3 linked regions of the Allobranchiibius huperziae genome follow. The protein of the gene in region 1 interacts with the protein of each later gene in a pairwise test. Links are inferred from orthologs where the notes say so. Each region holds a gene or a part of one and is shown on either strand. Other genes may lie near its edges.

Region 1 (4,993 bases):
ACCCGCTGTTCATCTACGGCGACTCCGGACTGGGCAAGACCCACCTGCTGCACGCGGTGGGTCACTACGTGCGCAGCTACTACCCTCAGATGCGGGTGCTCTACGTGAACTCCGAGGAGTTCACCAACGACTTCATCAACTCCATCCGCGACGACAACGCCAGCCGCTTCCAGAAGCGCTACCGCGACGACGTCGACGTGCTGCTCATCGACGACGTGCAGTTCCTGCAGGGCAAGGAGAGCACCCAGGAGGAGTTCTTCCACACCTTCAACTCGCTGCACAACGGCGAGAAGCAGATCGTGCTGACCAGTGACCAGCCGCCGAAGCTGCTGAGCGGGCTGGAGGATCGGATGCGGTCCCGGTTCGAGTGGGGCCTCACCACCGATGTGAAGCCGCCGGACCTCGAGACGCGTATCGCGATCCTTCGCAAGAAGGCCATCGCGGACAAGATGGGGATCCCCGACGAGGTGCTGAGCCTGATCGCCAGCAGGGTGCCGAGCAACATCCGCGAGCTCGAGGGCGCGCTGATCCGCGTCACGGCGTACGCGTCGGTGTCGGCCCAGGAGATCACCATGGAGCTGGCGACGCACGTCCTGAAGGACCTGATGCCGAGCGCCAACCCCGGCCAGATCGGGGTCTCCACGATCATGGCCAAGACGGCGGCGTACTTCGACCTCACCGTCGACGATCTGTGCGGCTCGTCCCGCAGTCGCACCCTGGTGAACGCCCGGCAGATCGCCATGTATCTGTGCCGTGAACTGACCGACCTGTCGCTGCCGAAAATTGGTCAACAATTCGGTGGGCGCGATCACACCACGGTGATGCACGCGGACCGTAAGATCCGTCAGCAGATGGGTGACCGGCGTCACCTGTACGACCAGATCAGTGAACTGACCCTTCAGATCCGCCGCGCCACCTGACGCTCCGTCCACACAGTTGTCCACCGTTTTCTGGGGATAACTATGTTTCTCGACCCCTCAGATGTGACCTACATCACCTGACGTGCGGTCCGGAGTCGATATTCCCCACCCCGTTGTCCCCACCCTGTGGATAAGTCTGTGGGTAGCGCCGTTCCGCGCAACACGCCGCGTCACCTCCGCCTCGCGCCGGTCCATCCACAATTCCCTGGGGAAAACAACGCCAAACGGTGGATCGCGGCCCTTCTGCAAGGCCCCGTCGGTGTACGACGTGTGAACAGCGCCCGACCGTCCACCGGACCCCCGGTTCATCCACATCCACCACCCCCAACCGGTCCACAGCCCCCGGCGACCTGGTTGCCGCTCGTTCCGGCGATTTCCTGTCGTTCTCCACAGCATCCACAACCGCTACTACGACGACTAACGATTTCTGGAGATCCTGTTGCGCCCCGACAGCTGGGGAGAACGACAAGAGCCACGGGACCCGGACCGAACAACATCGATGGACCGCTTCGGTTGGCGGGCGGGTCCCTGCCGACTAGGGTCGGTCTGCGCCAGACGACCGCTGCCTGAAGCGAGCGCCGTCGACGCATCCCTGCACCCGAACGAGCAGCTACTGAGGACGGTCCGTGTCGTGAAGCTCCAGGTCGAACGCGATGTGCTTGCCGAAGCGGTCACCTGGGCCGTACGCGGCCTGTCCACCCGCCCGCCCGTACCGGTCCTGGCCGGTGTGCTGCTGGAAGCCGCCGAGGACTCGCTCACGCTGAGCGCCTTCGACTACGAGGTCTCGGCCAAGGTCACCGTCCCCGCTCAGGTCGACGAGCCCGGCGAGACCCTGGTGATGGGCCGGCTGCTGTCGGAGATCTCCCGGTCGCTGCCGGCCAAGCCGGTCTCGCTGGCCGTCGACGGGTCCAAGCTGACGGTCTCCTGCGGGTCCAGCCGGTTCGCGCTGCAGCAGATGCCCACTGCGGACTACCCCACGCTGCCGATCTCTCCGGAGCCCAGCGGTTCGGTGCAGGGCGACATCTTCACCCAGGCGGTCGCGCAGGTCTCCATCGCGGCCGACCGCGGCGACACCCTGCCGATCCTGACCGGTGTCCGGATGGAGATCGAGGGCGACAAGCTGAGCCTGTTGGCCACCGACCGCTACCGGCTGGCCCTGCGCGAGCTCACCTGGAACCCCAGCACCGCGGACGCCTCGCACGTCGCGCTGATCCCCGCGCGCACGCTGTCGGACACCGCTCGCGCCCTCGGCGCGTCCGGCACGGTCGGCATCGCCCTCGGTCACGCGGCAGGCGGTGAGGGCCTCGTGGGGTTCGAGGCCGGTCGACGCCGCAGCACCAGCCGACTGCTGGACGGGGAGTACCCGAAGGTCACCGCCATCTTCCCGACGAGCGTGGACACCGTCGCGGTGCTCAACACCGCCACGCTGACCGAAGCCGTCAAGCGCGTAGCGCTGGTGGCCGAGCGCAACGCCGCCGTACGGCTGCGCTTCAGCGAGGGCCAGGTCGGCATCGAGGCCGGTCAGGGCGACGACGCCCAGGCCAGCGAGGCCGTGGAGTGCAACCTGCAGGGCCCGGAGCTGGAGATCGCCTTCAACCCGCAGTTCCTGCTCGACGGCCTGGGAGCCATCGGCACGTCGTACGCGCGGATGTCCTTCACCCAGCCCAGCCGCCCCGCGGTGCTGTCGGGGCAGGCCGAGGCGGACGGCGACGCTGACGAGAGCTACCGCTACGTGCTGATGCCGGTGCGCTTCGCGAGCTAGACCGTGCGCAGCGCAGGTTGTGAGCGAGCACAGCGAGCACGCGGCCGCAGCGGAGTACGGTCGCGGCTCGCGAACGAAGGAACAACGAGCTGAATCCGCGATTGTCAGCGGATCAGTGGCATCTGCGTCAGTAGGACGCTGACAACCGAGCGGGAGTAGCGTCGGGCCCGAGATCGGCTCGCGGATCCTGCGAGTACCTGACCACTGGCGAACAAGGAGTTGGACATGCAGATCGGCTTGATCGGGCTGGGCAAGATGGGCGGCAACATGCGCGACCGCATCCGTGCCGCAGGTCACGAGGTCGTCGGGTACGACACCGACCAGAAGATCAGTGACGCCAAGGACCTCAAGGATCTGGTCTCCAAGCTCTCGGCGCCACGGGTGGTGTGGGTGATGGTGCCCGCCGGCAAGGTCACCGACTCCGTGATCAACGACCTGTCCGACCTGCTCGAGGCCGGCGACCTCATCGTCGACGGTGGCAACAGCAAGTTCACCGACGACGAGCGGCACGCCCAGGAGCTGGACAGGAAGGGCATCGCCTTCGTCGACTGCGGTGTCTCCGGCGGCGTGTGGGGCAAGGAGGCCGGGTACGGCCTCATGTGCGGTGGCAGCGACAAGGACGTGGAGCGCGTCATGCCGATCTTCGACGCACTGCGCCCCGAGGGCCCACGCGACGAGGGCTGGGTGCACGCCGGCGACGTCGGCGCCGGGCACTACGTGAAGATGGTCCACAACGGCATCGAGTACGGGATGATGCAGGCGTACGCCGAGGGCTACGAGCTGCTCGCGGCCAAGGAGATCGTCAAGGACGTGCCCGCCGCGTTCAAGGCCTGGACCCGCGGGACCGTCGTGCGGTCGTGGCTGCAGGAACTGATGGCGACCGCCCTCGCCAAGGACCCCGGTTTCGACAAGATCTCCGGTTTCGTCAACGACTCCGGTGAGGGTCGGTGGACCGTGCAGGAGGCCGTGGAGTACGGCGTGCCCATGCCGGTCATCTCCGCCTCGCTCTTCGCCCGGTTCGTCTCCCGCCAGGACGACTCCCCCGCGATGCAGGCCGTGGCCGCCATGCGCAACGAGTTCGGCGGGCACCCGGTCACCCTCAAGGGCCAGAAGGGCATCGTCACCGACCACTGAGCCGTCACCCCATGAGGTTCTTCGGGGTCGGGTGAGCGGGTCGGGGATCGGGCGGCGCTCTGTCGTGGTGCCGTGCTCCTAGACTTCCCACGGTGTACCTGCGACGGCTGACTCTGACCGGATTCCGGTCCTACGAGCAGCTCGAGCTCGACTTCGAGCCCGGCGTCACGACGCTGGTCGGGCGCAACGGACAGGGCAAGACCAACCTGGTCGAGGCCGTCGGCTATCTCGCCACCCTCGGATCGCACCGGGTCGCGACAGACCACCCCCTGATCCGCGCCGGGGACGAGCAGGCTGTCGTCCGCGCGATCGTGGTGCGCGACGGGCGTGAGCAGAGCATCGAGATCGAGATCAACCCCGGGCGGGCCAACCGCGCACGCCTGGGTCGAGGGGCTGCCGTCCGTCCGCGCGACATCCTCGGCAGTCTGCGCACCGTGCTCTTCGCGCCGGAGGATCTAGCGCTGGTCAAAGGCGACCCGGCCGGCCGCCGCCGCTTCCTGGACGACCTTCTGGTGGCGCGCCAACCGCGCTGGGCCGCGGCGCGCTCGGACTACGACAAGATCCTCAAGCAGCGCAACGCGTTGCTGAAGAACGCCCGCACGTCCCGGAACGATGCGGCTCTGGCCGATTCGCTGCCGGTGTGGGACACCCACCTGGCCGCCACCGGGGCGAACCTGACCTATGCGCGGCTGCGGCTGTTGCGCGACCTCGCGCCGTACGTCGGGCAGGCCTACGACCAGGTCAGCGACAGCGTGTCAGGGGCCCGGATCGACTACCAGTCCTCGCTGTCCGGGTTGTCGCCCGCGGCCGACGGTGAGGTGCCGGGCGTCGAGGAGATCACCGCCGCGCTGCACACCGGCTTCGCCGAGCAGCGGTCCCGGGAGATCGAGCGTGGCATCACCCTGGTCGGCCCGCACCGCGACGACCTGGAGCTGACGCTGGGCGAGCTGCCCGCCAAGGGGTATGCCAGCCACGGGGAGTCCTGGTCGTTCGCCCTGGCGCTGCGGCTCGCGGGCTACCAGCTCCTGCGCGCCGACGTCGCGACCGATCCGGTGCTGGTGCTGGACGACGTGTTCGCCGAGCTCGACGTGGGTCGGCGCACTCGGCTGGCGACCCTGATCTCGGACTGCGAACAGGTGCTCATCACGGCCGCCGTTCGTGACGACGTACCACCGGA
Region 2 (6,182 bases), 1.3 Mb from region 1 along the record:
GGAGCCCATCGCCAGGCGCAGCGTCGACTCGTCGTACTCGGCGTTGGCACCGAGGCGTACGACGGCCAGCGGGCTGTCGGTCGGCACGTGCACCGCGTCGCCGAGCCCGTCGCCGTGCTTGGGCAGCACCCGGACGGTCGGCAGGCCGCCGGAGCGCAGGGACACCGCTACGAAGCCGGCGAACGCGTCGACCCCCTCGAGCCGCTCGTCGTCCACCAGCTGCAGGACCGGGGTCCAGTGCGCCCGACCGGGCGTCGCCAACGGAGCCTGGGCCAGGTCGAAGTCGGGTCGACGAAGGTTGTGCGCGATGAAGATCCGGTCCCCGTCGACCTCGACGGAGTACTCCACCTCGGCTGCACGAGGCTCGACCATCACCAGGTCGGCGTCGGGCCGGGTCAGGTCGCCCAGCAGCACCTCACTGCTGGTGCGCGACTCGGACTCCACGATCAGCCAGCGGTCGTCACGCGACACCTCGAAGCCGATCCCGAACTCCGGGTCGGCCTCCTCGCGCACCAGCACGTCCCCCGCCGGGTCGCTGCCGACGGTGTGACGCCAGATCTGGTGGGGTCGCCAGGCGTCGTCGTGGCGGATGTAGAAGACGGTGCGCGCGTCGAAGGACCACGCGAGCCCGTAGTGCGCATCCTGCACGCTCTGGTCGAGCACCGCGCCGGTGACGAGGTCACGCACCTGCAGGTCGTAGCGCTCGTCACCGCTGACGTCGACCAGCAGTGCCAGGAAGCGACCGTCGGGGCTGATCTCCAGGCCGCCCAGCTCGAAGAACTCGTGTGCGCCGGCTTCGTGGTTCTCGTCCAGCAGGACGACCTCCCCGTCGACGGGCGCGCCGGGGGCCGGCACCGGGCGCGCTGCACCCTGAAGGTAGGGCGCGCGGCAGTGCACGGCGTACTGCGCACCCTCCGCCGTGCGCGAGTAGTACCACCAGTCGCCCTTGCGCACGGGCACGTCGACGTCGGTCTCGACGACGTGGCCGCGGATCTCCTCGAAGATGGTCTCGACGAGCGGCTGCAGGTGCGCCGTGCGCGCCTGCGTGTAGGCGTTCTCCGCCTCCAGGTGGGCAATGACCTCGCGGGAGTTCTTGTCGCGCAACCACTCCCACTGATCCTCAAACCGGTCGCCGTGGTGCTCGCGCACCGTCGGCGTACGTCGGGCGACGGGTGCAGAGACCTCGTGGGGTGCCATCTCATGCACCTACCAGGCAGGACGGGCCGAGCAGCGCCTTGAGGTCGCCGAACAGAGCGGGTGATGCGGTGACGCGCAAGGAGTCCTCCAGCTTGACGGTGACGGATCGACCGGGTTGATGCAGTTTCAGATGCACCTCGGTGGCGCCGGGGTGCTCGACCAGCACGGTGCGCAGTTTGTGCGCGAGCCCGGTGTTGGCCCGCGCCAGGGGCATGGTGAGCACGACCGGGCCGCGTACGTCGCCCTTGAGCTCCGGCAGCGTCAGCTCGGAGGCCATCAGCTGCGGGCCGTCGTCGCGCATCTGGAAGCGACCCTTGATCACGCAGACCACATCGGGGTTGAGCATGGTGGACACGGTCATGTAGGTCTTCGCGAAGAACATCACCTCGATGGCGCCCTCGAGGTCCTCCACGGTCGCGATCGCCCACAGCTCACCGCGCTTGTTGCGCTTCAACTGCATCCCCGTGATCAGCCCGGCGATGGTCAGCTGCGCGCCGTCCTTGGGTGCGTCCTCGCCGTGCAGACGGGCGATCGACATGTCCGCGTGCTGGGACAGGATGTGCTCGATCCCGAAGAGCGGGTGATCGGAGACGTAGAGCCCCAGCATGTCCCGCTCGAACGCCAGCAGGGTGGGTTTGTCCCACTCGATCTCGGGGATCGCAGGCAGCGCCGCCAGCTCGATCGCGGCCTCGTCGCCGAACCCGCCGAAGAGGGAGTCCTGCCCACGCTCCTCGAAGCGCTTCTCCTCCGCGACCGCGTCGACATAGGCCTCGTGGATGTGCACCAGCCCCTGCCGCGGATGCTGCAGATCGTCGAACGCTCCTGCCTTGACCAGCGATTCGATGGTCCGCTTGTTGCAGACGACGGCGGGCACCTTGCGCAGGAAGTCCTCGAACGAGGCGAAGCGGCCCTTCTCCTCGCGCGCCTTGACGATCGCCTCCACGACGTTGCCGCCGACGTTGCGGATCGCGGCCAGCCCGAAGCGGATGTCGGTGCCGACGGCGGTGAAGTCGGCGACCGACTCGTTCACGTCCGGTGGCAGCACCTTGATGCCGAGCTTGCGGGTGTCGGCCAGGTAGGTGGCCATCTTGGTCTTGTCGCCCTCGACGCTGGTCAGCAGCGCGGCGGCGTACTCGGCCGGGTAGTTGGCCTTGAGGTAGGCGGTCCAGTACGAGACGAGGCCGTACCCGGCGGTGTGGCTCTTGTTGAACGCGTACCCGGAGAAGGGCAGCATCACGTCCCAGAGCGCCTTGGTCGCCTCGGCGCTGTAGCCGCTGGCGACCATGCCGGCCTCGAAGTTGCCGAACTCCTTCTCCAGGATCTCGATCTTCTTCTTACCCATCGCCCGGCGCAGCAGGTCGGCGCCGCCCAGGGTGTAGCCCGCGAGCTCGCGGGCGATGGCCATGAGCTGCTCCTGGTAGACGAGCAGGTGGTACGTCGTGCCGAGGATCGGCTCGAGCGCGTCCTTGAGCTCCGGGTGGATCGGGGTGATGGCCTGCCGGCCGTTCTTGCGCTCGGCGTAGTTGATGTGCGCGTTGGCGGCCATCGGGCCGGGTCGGTAGAGCGCCAGCACGGCCGCGATGTCCTCGAACCGGGTCGGTGCCATCAGGCGCAGCAGGCTGCGCATCGGCCCGCCGTCGAGCTGGAAGACACCGAGGGTCTCTCCGCGCGCCAGCAGCTGGTAGGTCGCCTCGTCCTCCAGCGGGATGGTGGCCGTGGTGAGGTGCACGCCGCGGTTGGTGTCGATGTTGCCGAGGGCCTGGTCGATGATGCCGAGGTTGCGCAGGCCCAGGAAGTCCATCTTGACCAGGCCCATCTCCTCGCAGTGCGGGAAGGAGAAGCCGGCGATGATGGTGCCGTCCTTGTCCCGGCGGTGCATCGGGATGAGGTCGAGCAGCGGCTCGGACGACAGGATCACCGCGGCGGCGTGCACGCCGGTGCCGCGGATCATCCCCTCCAGCCCACGCCCGGTGTCGACGACCTTGCGGACCTCGGGCTGCGCTTCGTAGAGCGCCCGGAACTCGGTCGCCTCGGCGTACCGCGGGTGCTTGGGATCGAACAGGCCGGTGAGCGGCACGCCCTTGCCCATCACGTCCGGCGGCATGGCCTTGCTGATCTGCTCGCCGAGCGCGAACGGGAAGCCCAGGATCCGGTTGGCGTCCTTGACCGCGGCCTTGGCCTTGATGGTGCTGAAGGTGTTGACCTGCGCGGTGTACTCGGCGCCGTACTTGGTCGTGACGTAGCGGACCATCTTGTCGCGCTGGCGGTCATCGAAGTCGAGGTCGACGTCCGGCGGGTTGATCCGCTCGGGGTTGAGGAAGCGCTCGAAGAGCAGCTGGTGCTCCAGCGGATCCAGCTCGGTGATCCGAGTCAGGTAGGCCACCATCGACCCGGTCGCCGAGCCTCGTCCCGGGCCCACCGGCACGCCGTTGTCGCGCGCGTAGCGGCAGATGTCGGCGACCACGAGGAAGTAGGAGGAGAAGCCCATCGGTTCGATGACGGCCATCTCGGTCTCGATGCGCTCGAGCACCTCTGGGCCGGGGTCGTCGCCGTACCGCTCCTTCAGACCCACGGTGATCTGCTCGCGCAGGTACGCCGCCTGGGTCTGGCCCTCGGGGACGTCGGGGAACTGCGGCATCCGGTCGACGGGCGCGAAGACCTCGCTGTAGTCCTCGATGCGCTCGGCGATGGCGAGGGTGTTGTCGCACGCCTCCGGCAGCTCGGCGAAGAGCTCGCGCATCTGCTCGGCGGTCTTCAGGTAGTAGCCGGACCCGTTGAACTTGAAGCGGTGCGGATCGTCCTTGTTCTTGCCGACTCCGACGCACAGCAGGTTGTCGTGCGCGTCGGCCTGGTCCTCGGTGACGTAGTGGCTGTCGTTGGTCGCGAGCAGCGGGATGTGCAGCTCTCTGGCGATCTTCAGCAGGCCGTCGCGCACCTGCCGCTCGATCGACAGCCCGTGGTCCATCAGCTCGAGGAAGTAGTTGGTCGCACCGAAGATGTCCTGGTACGCCGATGCCGCCGCGATCGCCTCGTCGTACTGACCCAGCCGCAGCCGGGTCTGCACCTCACCGGAGGGGCAGCCGGTGGTGGCGATGATGCCCCTGCCGTGCTCGGCGAGCAGCTCCCGGTCCATCCGGGGCTTCATGTAGTAGCCCTCGAAACTGGCCAGCGAGCTCAGCTTGAACAGGTTGCGCAACCCGCGCGCGTCCTGCGCCCACATGGTCATGTGGGTGTAGCGACCGCCTCCGGAGACGTCCTTGCCGCCCTCGCCGTCGACGTTGGCGTCGCGGTCGCGCGAGCCGGCCCAGAACTCCTGGGTGCGCGAGTGCCGGGTGGAGGGTGCGACGTAGGCCTCGATGCCGATGATCGGCCGGACGGGGCTGCTCTGCGCGGCCAGCTGGAACTCGTAGGCGCCGAACATGTTGCCGTGGTCCGACATCGCGATGGCGGGCATCCCGAGCCGCTCCGCCTCGGCGAACATCGGCTTGATCTTGGCCGCCCCGTCCAGCGTGGAGTACTCGGTGTGCACGTGCAGGTGCACGAAGTTCGAGGCAGGCGAAGAAGACATCGCGATGAGTCTAGGTCGGTCTACCGACACCCCGGTCCCCGACGCGCACGGTGGGGCGCACGGGCCGCGTGGTACTCGGCGGAGGACTCGCGCGGGTGGCGGTCGGTGCCCGCAACCGCTGCCCGACACCGCGTCCTCGACGAGGCGAATCCGTCGTTGGTCGAGGACGTCGGTCGGCGATCCGACCCACGCCGAACCGGTCAGGGTGACGGGTGCGGCAGTTCCACGAGGGGTTGGTCGCCGCGGACATACAGAGGGTGGCGGGGGTGCCCGCCTTCGGTGACGCCGAGACAGGTCAGGGCGACGACACCCCTGGTCAGCTCGCGGACGGCCCCGACCCGGTCGGAGCGCGCGTGGGCTCCCCATGCGGCGATGACCGGTCCACCGTGGAGGCGAGCGAGCCTCAGCGCGCCGCTGATCGCCTCGTCGTTCTCGGGGCCGACGGGGTCGTCCGCGGTCCACAGGTCCGCGGGCTTCGTCGCGCGCCAGGCGTACAGGTTGACGACGACGAGCCCGGTGCAGCCTTCGCGCCTGGCGAAGCCGATGCATCGGCGGATGGTGGGGTCATCGACGTCAGCGTCGGCGGTCGACGGGTTGAGCATGATGAAGGTGGCTGTCGGGCCGCCCTTCGATCCCCAGCGACGGGACAGCCGATACCGGTGCCGGCCGCAGCCGCAGATGCTCGCGTCGGATGACGAGGCGAACAGGTCGTCGCCGCTCATGCTGAGCCGTCCTGAGTGCGTGGTTCACGGTCTGCGTGGGCTGACCGGACGGGCGGGGTCAGTCTCCCGCGCGGACCAGGTCGAGCGCGTGCTGCAGATCGGCCGGGTACGGGCTCTCGAACGTCACGTACTCCCCCGACCCCGGATGGATGAACCCCAGCGCCCGCGCGTGCAGCCACTGACGGGCCAGGCCCAGCCGTTTGGCGATGGTCGGGTCGGCGCCGTACATCGGGTCGCCCACGCACGGGTGGTGCAGCGCCGCGAAGTGCACCCGGATCTGGTGGGTGCGGCCGGTCTCCAGGTGGATCGTGAGCAGTGACATCGACCGGAACGCCTCGAGCAGTTCGTAGTGCGTCACGCTGGGTCGCCCCGCCCCGAGCACCGCGAACTTGTAGTCGTGCCCGGGGTGCCGCCCGATCGGGGCGTCGATGGTGCCCTCGAGCGGGTCGGGCAGACCCTGCACCAGCGCGTGGTAGGTCTTGTCGACGGTGCGGTCGCGGAACGCCTGCTTCAGCACGCTGTAAGCGCGCTCGCTCTTCGCGACGACCATCAGCCCGCTGGTGCCGACGTCGAGGCGCTGCACGATCCCCTGCCGCTCCGCGGCGCCGTAGGTCGAGATCCGGTATCCCGCGGCAGCGAGACCGCTCACCACGTCGGGACCGTCCCAGCCCACGCTCGGGTGCGCCGCGACACCG
Region 3 (5,011 bases), 1.9 Mb from region 1 along the record:
ACGATGCCGATCGGCCAGGCCCACACCTTGCGGCGCATGCCGCCGAGCGCGGACGCGAGGCCGAAGAGGTTGCCGACGATCTCGCGCCAGGTGATCACGTGACCGGAGATGGTCAGGTGCGCGTCGTACAGGTTCTGGAAGAAACTCATGCGTCCTCCTCGGTGGCGGACCGGGCGCCGAGGCGTCCGGCGAGCAGGCGCTCGGTGTACTTGGCGAGGATGTCGACCTCGAGATTGACCGGCTCGCCGACCGCGCGATGGCCCAGCGTGGTCAGCGCCAGGGTCGTGGGGATGAGCGAGACGGTGAAGCTGTCCTCGTCGACGGACGCCACGGTGAGGGATACGCCGTCGACGGTGATCGACCCCTTCTCCACGACGTACGCCGAGAGCTGATGCGGTAGTTCGATCCGTACGACGGTCCACCGGTCCCCCGGCTCGCGACCCAGTACGCGCGCGGTGCCGTCGACGTGGCCCTGCACGATGTGCCCGCCGAAGCGACCGTCGGCGGGCATCACGCGCTCGAGGTTGACGGGGTCGCCGGGCGCGATCCCGGCGAGGCTCGAGCGACGCAGCGTCTCGGCCATCACGTCGACGGTGAACCCGTGCTCGTCGTGGTCGACGACGGTCAGGCACACGCCGTTGACCGCGATGGACGCGCCGTGCCGCGCATCGGACACGACGGTCGCGCCGTTGATGCGCAGGACGGCCGAATCGCTGCCGTGCTCGATCGATCCCAGCGAGCCGAGCTCCTCCACGATGCCGGTGAACATTCAGGCTTCCTTCGTCGTCGGGTGCAGCAGTAGCCGCAGGTCGTCGCCGAGCCGGGTGACCTCGGTCAGCTGAAAGCGGCGGATCCCGTCGATGGACCCGATGCCGAGTCCGGCGACCGCCGTCGGGCCGTCGCCGAGCAGCGCGGGCGCCAGGTAGGCGACGACCTCGTCGACCAGCCCGGCCCGTAGGAAGGCCGCCGCCAGGGTGGGGCCGCCCTCGAGCCACACGTGCCGAATCTCCTGCGCGTGCAGCTGTTTCAGCACGAGGTGCGGGTCGTGGCTGTGCAGTTGCACCGTGGGGGCGGCGTCGTCCAGCACCATTGCGGTGGCGGGGATCTCCCGCTCCCCCACGACCACCCGTGTCGGCGGGCGGCGGGGCGCGTCCGGCGTACGCACCGTCAGTGCGGGGTCGTCGGCCAGGACGGTGCCGGTGCCGACCACGAGAGCGCCCGCCCCGGCCCGCAGTCGGTGCACGTCGGCGCGGGCCTGCGCGCCGGTGATCCACCGGCTGCTGCCGTCGGCCGCGGCACTGCGCCCGTCGAGGGTGGCGGCGAACTTCCAGGTGACGTAGGGGCGTTCGTGCTCGACGGCGAAGGTCCAGTGGGCGTTGAGCGCGGCAGCCTCCGCTGCAAGGAGCCCGCCCGACACCTCGACATCCGCGTCGCGCAGCACGGCGGCGCCACCCCGGGCGGCGGGATTGGGGTCGGACTGGGCGTAGACGACCCGGCGTACGCCGGCTTCGACGAGCGCCTCGGCACACGGGCCGGTGCGGCTGACGTGAGCACAGGGTTCGAGGGTGGCGTACGCCGTGGCTCCCCGTGCCCGATCGCCTGCGGCGCCGAGGGCCATGACCTCGGCGTGCGCAGTGCCGGCGCCGTCGTGCCATCCCTCCCCGACGACCGAATCGCCTGCGACGACAACACATCCCACCCGAGGATTGGCGTCGACGGCCGGACCGCGCTGCGCCAGTTCGAGGGCGCGCAGCAGAAAGGTCTCGTCGCGGGATCGGGTGTCCATCGCGCTTCACAACTCCTGTCGGCCGGCCGGTCGGGCACGGGCTCCAGGGCGATGGGCGACATAGCGGTCCGCGACGGGACGCAGCCCCCGAAAGGGTGCGCTCCGTCGCGACACGCGTGTCGCGGACCCGCCGAAGCGGGTCACGTGCTGCCTACCATCCGGACTTTCACCGTCGGTCCCGGAATTCCACCAGGTCAACCGGCCCACTGATCGAAGCTGGACCGGGTCGCGGACTGTCACCGCCGGTTCGGAATTACACCGACCCCGGAGCACGTTCTGCAGCGATGTTACCGCAGCGTCACCATGCCGCTCGCCGCGGACCGGTTGTCAGCGGATCTCCGACGTCGGCACCAGAAAGACGCTGACAACCGCGGGTGCCGGCCGATCAGCAGCAGTTCTGGGCGAGTTCGCGCAGGCGGTCTATCGCCGCCGCCGCGTCGTCCGCGCCGTACACGGCCGATCCCGCGACGAAGACGTCGGCACCGGCCCGGGCGCACTGCTCGATGGTCTCGGTCGAGACTCCCCCGTCGACCTGCACCCAGATCTCGCCGCCGCGACGTCGGACGGCCTCGCGCACCTGCGCCACCTTCGGCATCTGGTCGGCCATGAAGGACTGGCCGCCGAACCCCGGCTCGACGGTCATCACCAGCACCATGTCGACCTCGTCGAGCAGTTCCTCGTACGGCGCGAACTCCGTGCCCGGCTTGATGGCCACACTCGCCCGCGCACCGGCCGCGCGGATCGCGCGGGCGAGCCGCACCGGGTCGTGCGCGGCCTCGATGTGGAAGGTGACGCTGCCGGCGCCGGCCTCGGCGTAGTCCGTGGCCCAACGGTCGGGGTCATCGATCATCAGGTGGCAGTCCAGCGGGATCGGGCTGACCTTGGCCAGCGCCTCCACCACCGGCGCGCCCAGCGTCAGGTTGGGCACGAAATGCCCGTCCATCACGTCGACGTGGGCCCAGTCGGCATGGGAGATCCGCTGCAGCTCCGCCTGCAGGTTGGCGAAGTCGGCGGACAGGATGCTCGGCGCGATCTGCACGAAATGTCCTCTCAGTCCTGGGTTTCCGGCTTACGCAGCAGCGCGAAGTACATGGCGTCGGTGCCGTGCAGGTGAGGCCACAGCTGCACGTCGGGACCGTTGCCCAGGTGCTCGATCGGCGCGCCCGCGGTGTCGCGGAAGAGCGGGCGAGCGTCCTGCAGAGTGGCCCCCGTCTGCTCCACCACCGATGCCACCAGCTGAGAGGTCTCGGCCAGGTGCGGGCTGCAGGTGGAGTAGCCGACGACGCCGCCCGGCCGGGTGGTGGCGAGAGCCGACAGCAGCAGCTGCCGCTGCAGCGTCACCAACGGGGTGACGTCGGACGGCGTACGCCGCCAGCGCGCCTCCGGGCGGCGGCGCAGCGCGCCCAGACCGGTGCAGGGCACGTCGGCGAGCACGCGCTCGTAGGTGTCGGGCTCCTCGACGCCCAGGTCGCGCCCGTCACCGGTGCCGATCATCACCTCGATCCCTGCTTCGAGGGTGGCGCGTAGTGACTTGCGCACCAACGTGGTCCGGTGCTCGCTGACCTCGTTGGCGAAGACGACAGCGCCCTGTTCGGCCGCGAGGTTCGCCAGCAGTGCGGTCTTGCCGCCCGGCCCGGCGCACAGGTCGAGCCACTCCTGGTGTTCGCGCCCCTCGACCAGACCCGGTTCGGCCAGCGCGAGGGTGAGCAGCTGGGAGCCCTCGTCCTGCACGGCCGCACGCATCCGGCGTACGGCGTCGATCTGCGCCGGATCGCCTCCGTCGAGCACCGCGCCCACCCGGGACAGCTGGGAGGCGTGAGCGCCCGCGGCGACCAGCTCCTCCACGGTTGCCAGACCGGGCCTTGCCACCAGCGACACCAGGGGTGGCGCGTTGTCGGCCTGCAGCAGCGCGAGCAGCTGCTCGTCCACGTCGTCGGAGGTGGCCGTGCCACGCTCGAGCAGAGCGGCACGCATCGCGCGAACGACCCACATCGGGTGGGAGTGTTCGATCGACAGGCGCTCCAACGGTTCCCGGCCGGCGATGACCTCGGCGACCCACTCCTCGCGGGTGCGTTCACTGACGCGGCGTAGTACGGCGTTGACGAAGCCGGCGGCGCCCGCTCCATTGACCTCGCGCGCCAGCGCCACCGTCTCGGACGCCGCGGCATGCGCGGGCACGCGCATGCCGAGCAGCTGGTGTGCACCGAGCCGCAGCGTGTCGAGCACCGGTGCGTCGATCTGCGCGACCGGACGGCCGGCGCAGCGCTCGATGATCGGGTCGTAAAGCCCGCGCATCCGGATCGCGCCGTAGGTCAGCTCGGTCGCGAAACCGGCGTCCCGGCCGTGCAGGCCGGCCTCGCGCAGCAGCTTCTGCAGGTCGAGGTTGGCGTACGCGCCGTCCGCGACGTTGCGGGTCACCTGCCAGGCGACGCGCCGGGCGGGGTCACCCGAACGCCGCCGATCGGTGGGTCGCTGAGCCGAGCGACCGTCGTTCGAGCGACGTCGCGCCGCGGGACGCTGACGCCCCTTCGCGTCGCGGTAGCCGCCGCCGTCGTCACTCATCCGAGCACCTCGTCCTCGCCGATCCGGGAGCCGCGTGCCCAGTCTGCCGCCGGCATCGCCTTCCTGCCCTGGGGCTGCACCGTGCCGAGGCGCACGGCTCCGGCGCCGGTCTGGACGTCGACACCCGCCTTGCCCACCCGGATCGCGCCGGGAGCGTCGCGCACCTCTTCGTCGAGGAGGCTCACCGGCCCCACCTTGAGCCGCTCCTCCCGGAACGTGGTCCACGCACCGGGTGCCGGCGTGACTCCGCGGACTCTGCGGTCGACGGCGAACGCCGGCTCGTGCCACCGGATCCGGGCATCCTCGACCGAGATCTTGGGTGCGAGCGAGACGCCTTCGGAGGGCTGCGGCATCGGCGTGAGATCACCCTGGGCCAGCGTGTCCAGCGTGGCCACCAGGAGCCCGGCGCCCGCCGTCGCCAGCCGCTCGAGGAGGTCGCCGCTGGTGTCCCGCGGCCGCACGGTCTCGGTCATCGTGCCGAGGATCGGGCCGGTGTCCATGCCCTCCTCCAGCAGGAAGGTGGTGGCACCGGTGACCTCGTCGCCGTGGATGACCGCGTGCTGCACGGGTGCCGCACCGCGCCAGGCAGGCAGCAGCGAGAAGTGCAGGTTGATCCAGCCGAGGCGCGGCACGTCGAGCGCGACCCGCGGCACCAGCGCGCCG

Evidence for each region.
Region 2: the proteins of dnaN (region 1) and dnaE interact in binary tests that used the Escherichia coli proteins (3 or more experiments, as listed by UniProt). The link is inferred for Allobranchiibius huperziae from one-to-one orthologs.
Region 3: the proteins of dnaN (region 1) and rpe interact in binary tests that used the Escherichia coli proteins (3 or more experiments, as listed by UniProt). The link is inferred for Allobranchiibius huperziae from one-to-one orthologs.

What each region holds. Positions count from the first base shown.
Region 1 is NZ_JACCFW010000001.1:3,459,885-3,464,877, forward strand. Bases 730-3,616 are described here. They hold dnaN (DNA polymerase III subunit beta), read left to right. Parts: upstream 730-1,551; coding sequence 1,552-2,682; downstream 2,683-3,616. Other genes in these bases: dnaA (chromosomal replication initiator protein DnaA), read left to right, coding at 730-920; gnd (phosphogluconate dehydrogenase (NAD(+)-dependent, decarboxylating)), read left to right, coding at 2,908-3,616. In the rest of the region: more of dnaA, read left to right, coding at 1-729; more of gnd, read left to right, coding at 3,617-3,816; DNA replication/repair protein RecF, read left to right, coding at 3,909-4,993. UniProt on the Escherichia coli protein: Confers DNA tethering and processivity to DNA polymerases and other proteins. Acts as a clamp, forming a ring around DNA (a reaction catalyzed by the clamp-loading complex) which diffuses in an ATP-independent manner freely and bidirectionally along dsDNA.
Region 2 is NZ_JACCFW010000001.1:2,199,602-2,205,783, forward strand. The notes cover bases 999-5,074. They hold dnaE (DNA polymerase III subunit alpha), read right to left. Parts: upstream 4,766-5,074; coding sequence 1,199-4,765; downstream 999-1,198. Other genes in these bases: HNR15_RS10370 (S9 family peptidase), read right to left, coding at 999-1,197; HNR15_RS10380 (DUF1643 domain-containing protein), read right to left, coding at 4,966-5,074. In the rest of the region: more of HNR15_RS10370, read right to left, coding at 1-998; more of HNR15_RS10380, read right to left, coding at 5,075-5,487; HNR15_RS10385 (RluA family pseudouridine synthase), read right to left, coding at 5,546-6,182. UniProt on the Escherichia coli protein: DNA polymerase III is a complex, multichain enzyme responsible for most of the replicative synthesis in bacteria. This DNA polymerase also exhibits 3' to 5' exonuclease activity. The alpha chain is the DNA polymerase catalytic subunit.
Region 3 is NZ_JACCFW010000001.1:1,528,205-1,533,215, reverse strand. Bases 999-3,903 are described here. They hold rpe (ribulose-phosphate 3-epimerase), read right to left. Parts: upstream 2,826-3,903; coding sequence 2,172-2,825; downstream 999-2,171. Other genes in these bases: HNR15_RS07285 (RsmB/NOP family class I SAM-dependent RNA methyltransferase), read right to left, coding at 2,837-3,903; ribD (bifunctional diaminohydroxyphosphoribosylaminopyrimidine deaminase/5-amino-6-(5-phosphoribosylamino)uracil reductase RibD), read right to left, coding at 999-1,786. Outside these bases: HNR15_RS07305 (nicotinamide mononucleotide transporter family protein), read right to left, coding at 1-149; HNR15_RS07300 (riboflavin synthase), read right to left, coding at 146-769; more of ribD, read right to left, coding at 770-998; more of HNR15_RS07285, read right to left, coding at 3,904-4,348; fmt (methionyl-tRNA formyltransferase), read right to left, coding at 4,345-5,011. UniProt on the Escherichia coli protein: Catalyzes the reversible epimerization of D-ribulose 5-phosphate to D-xylulose 5-phosphate.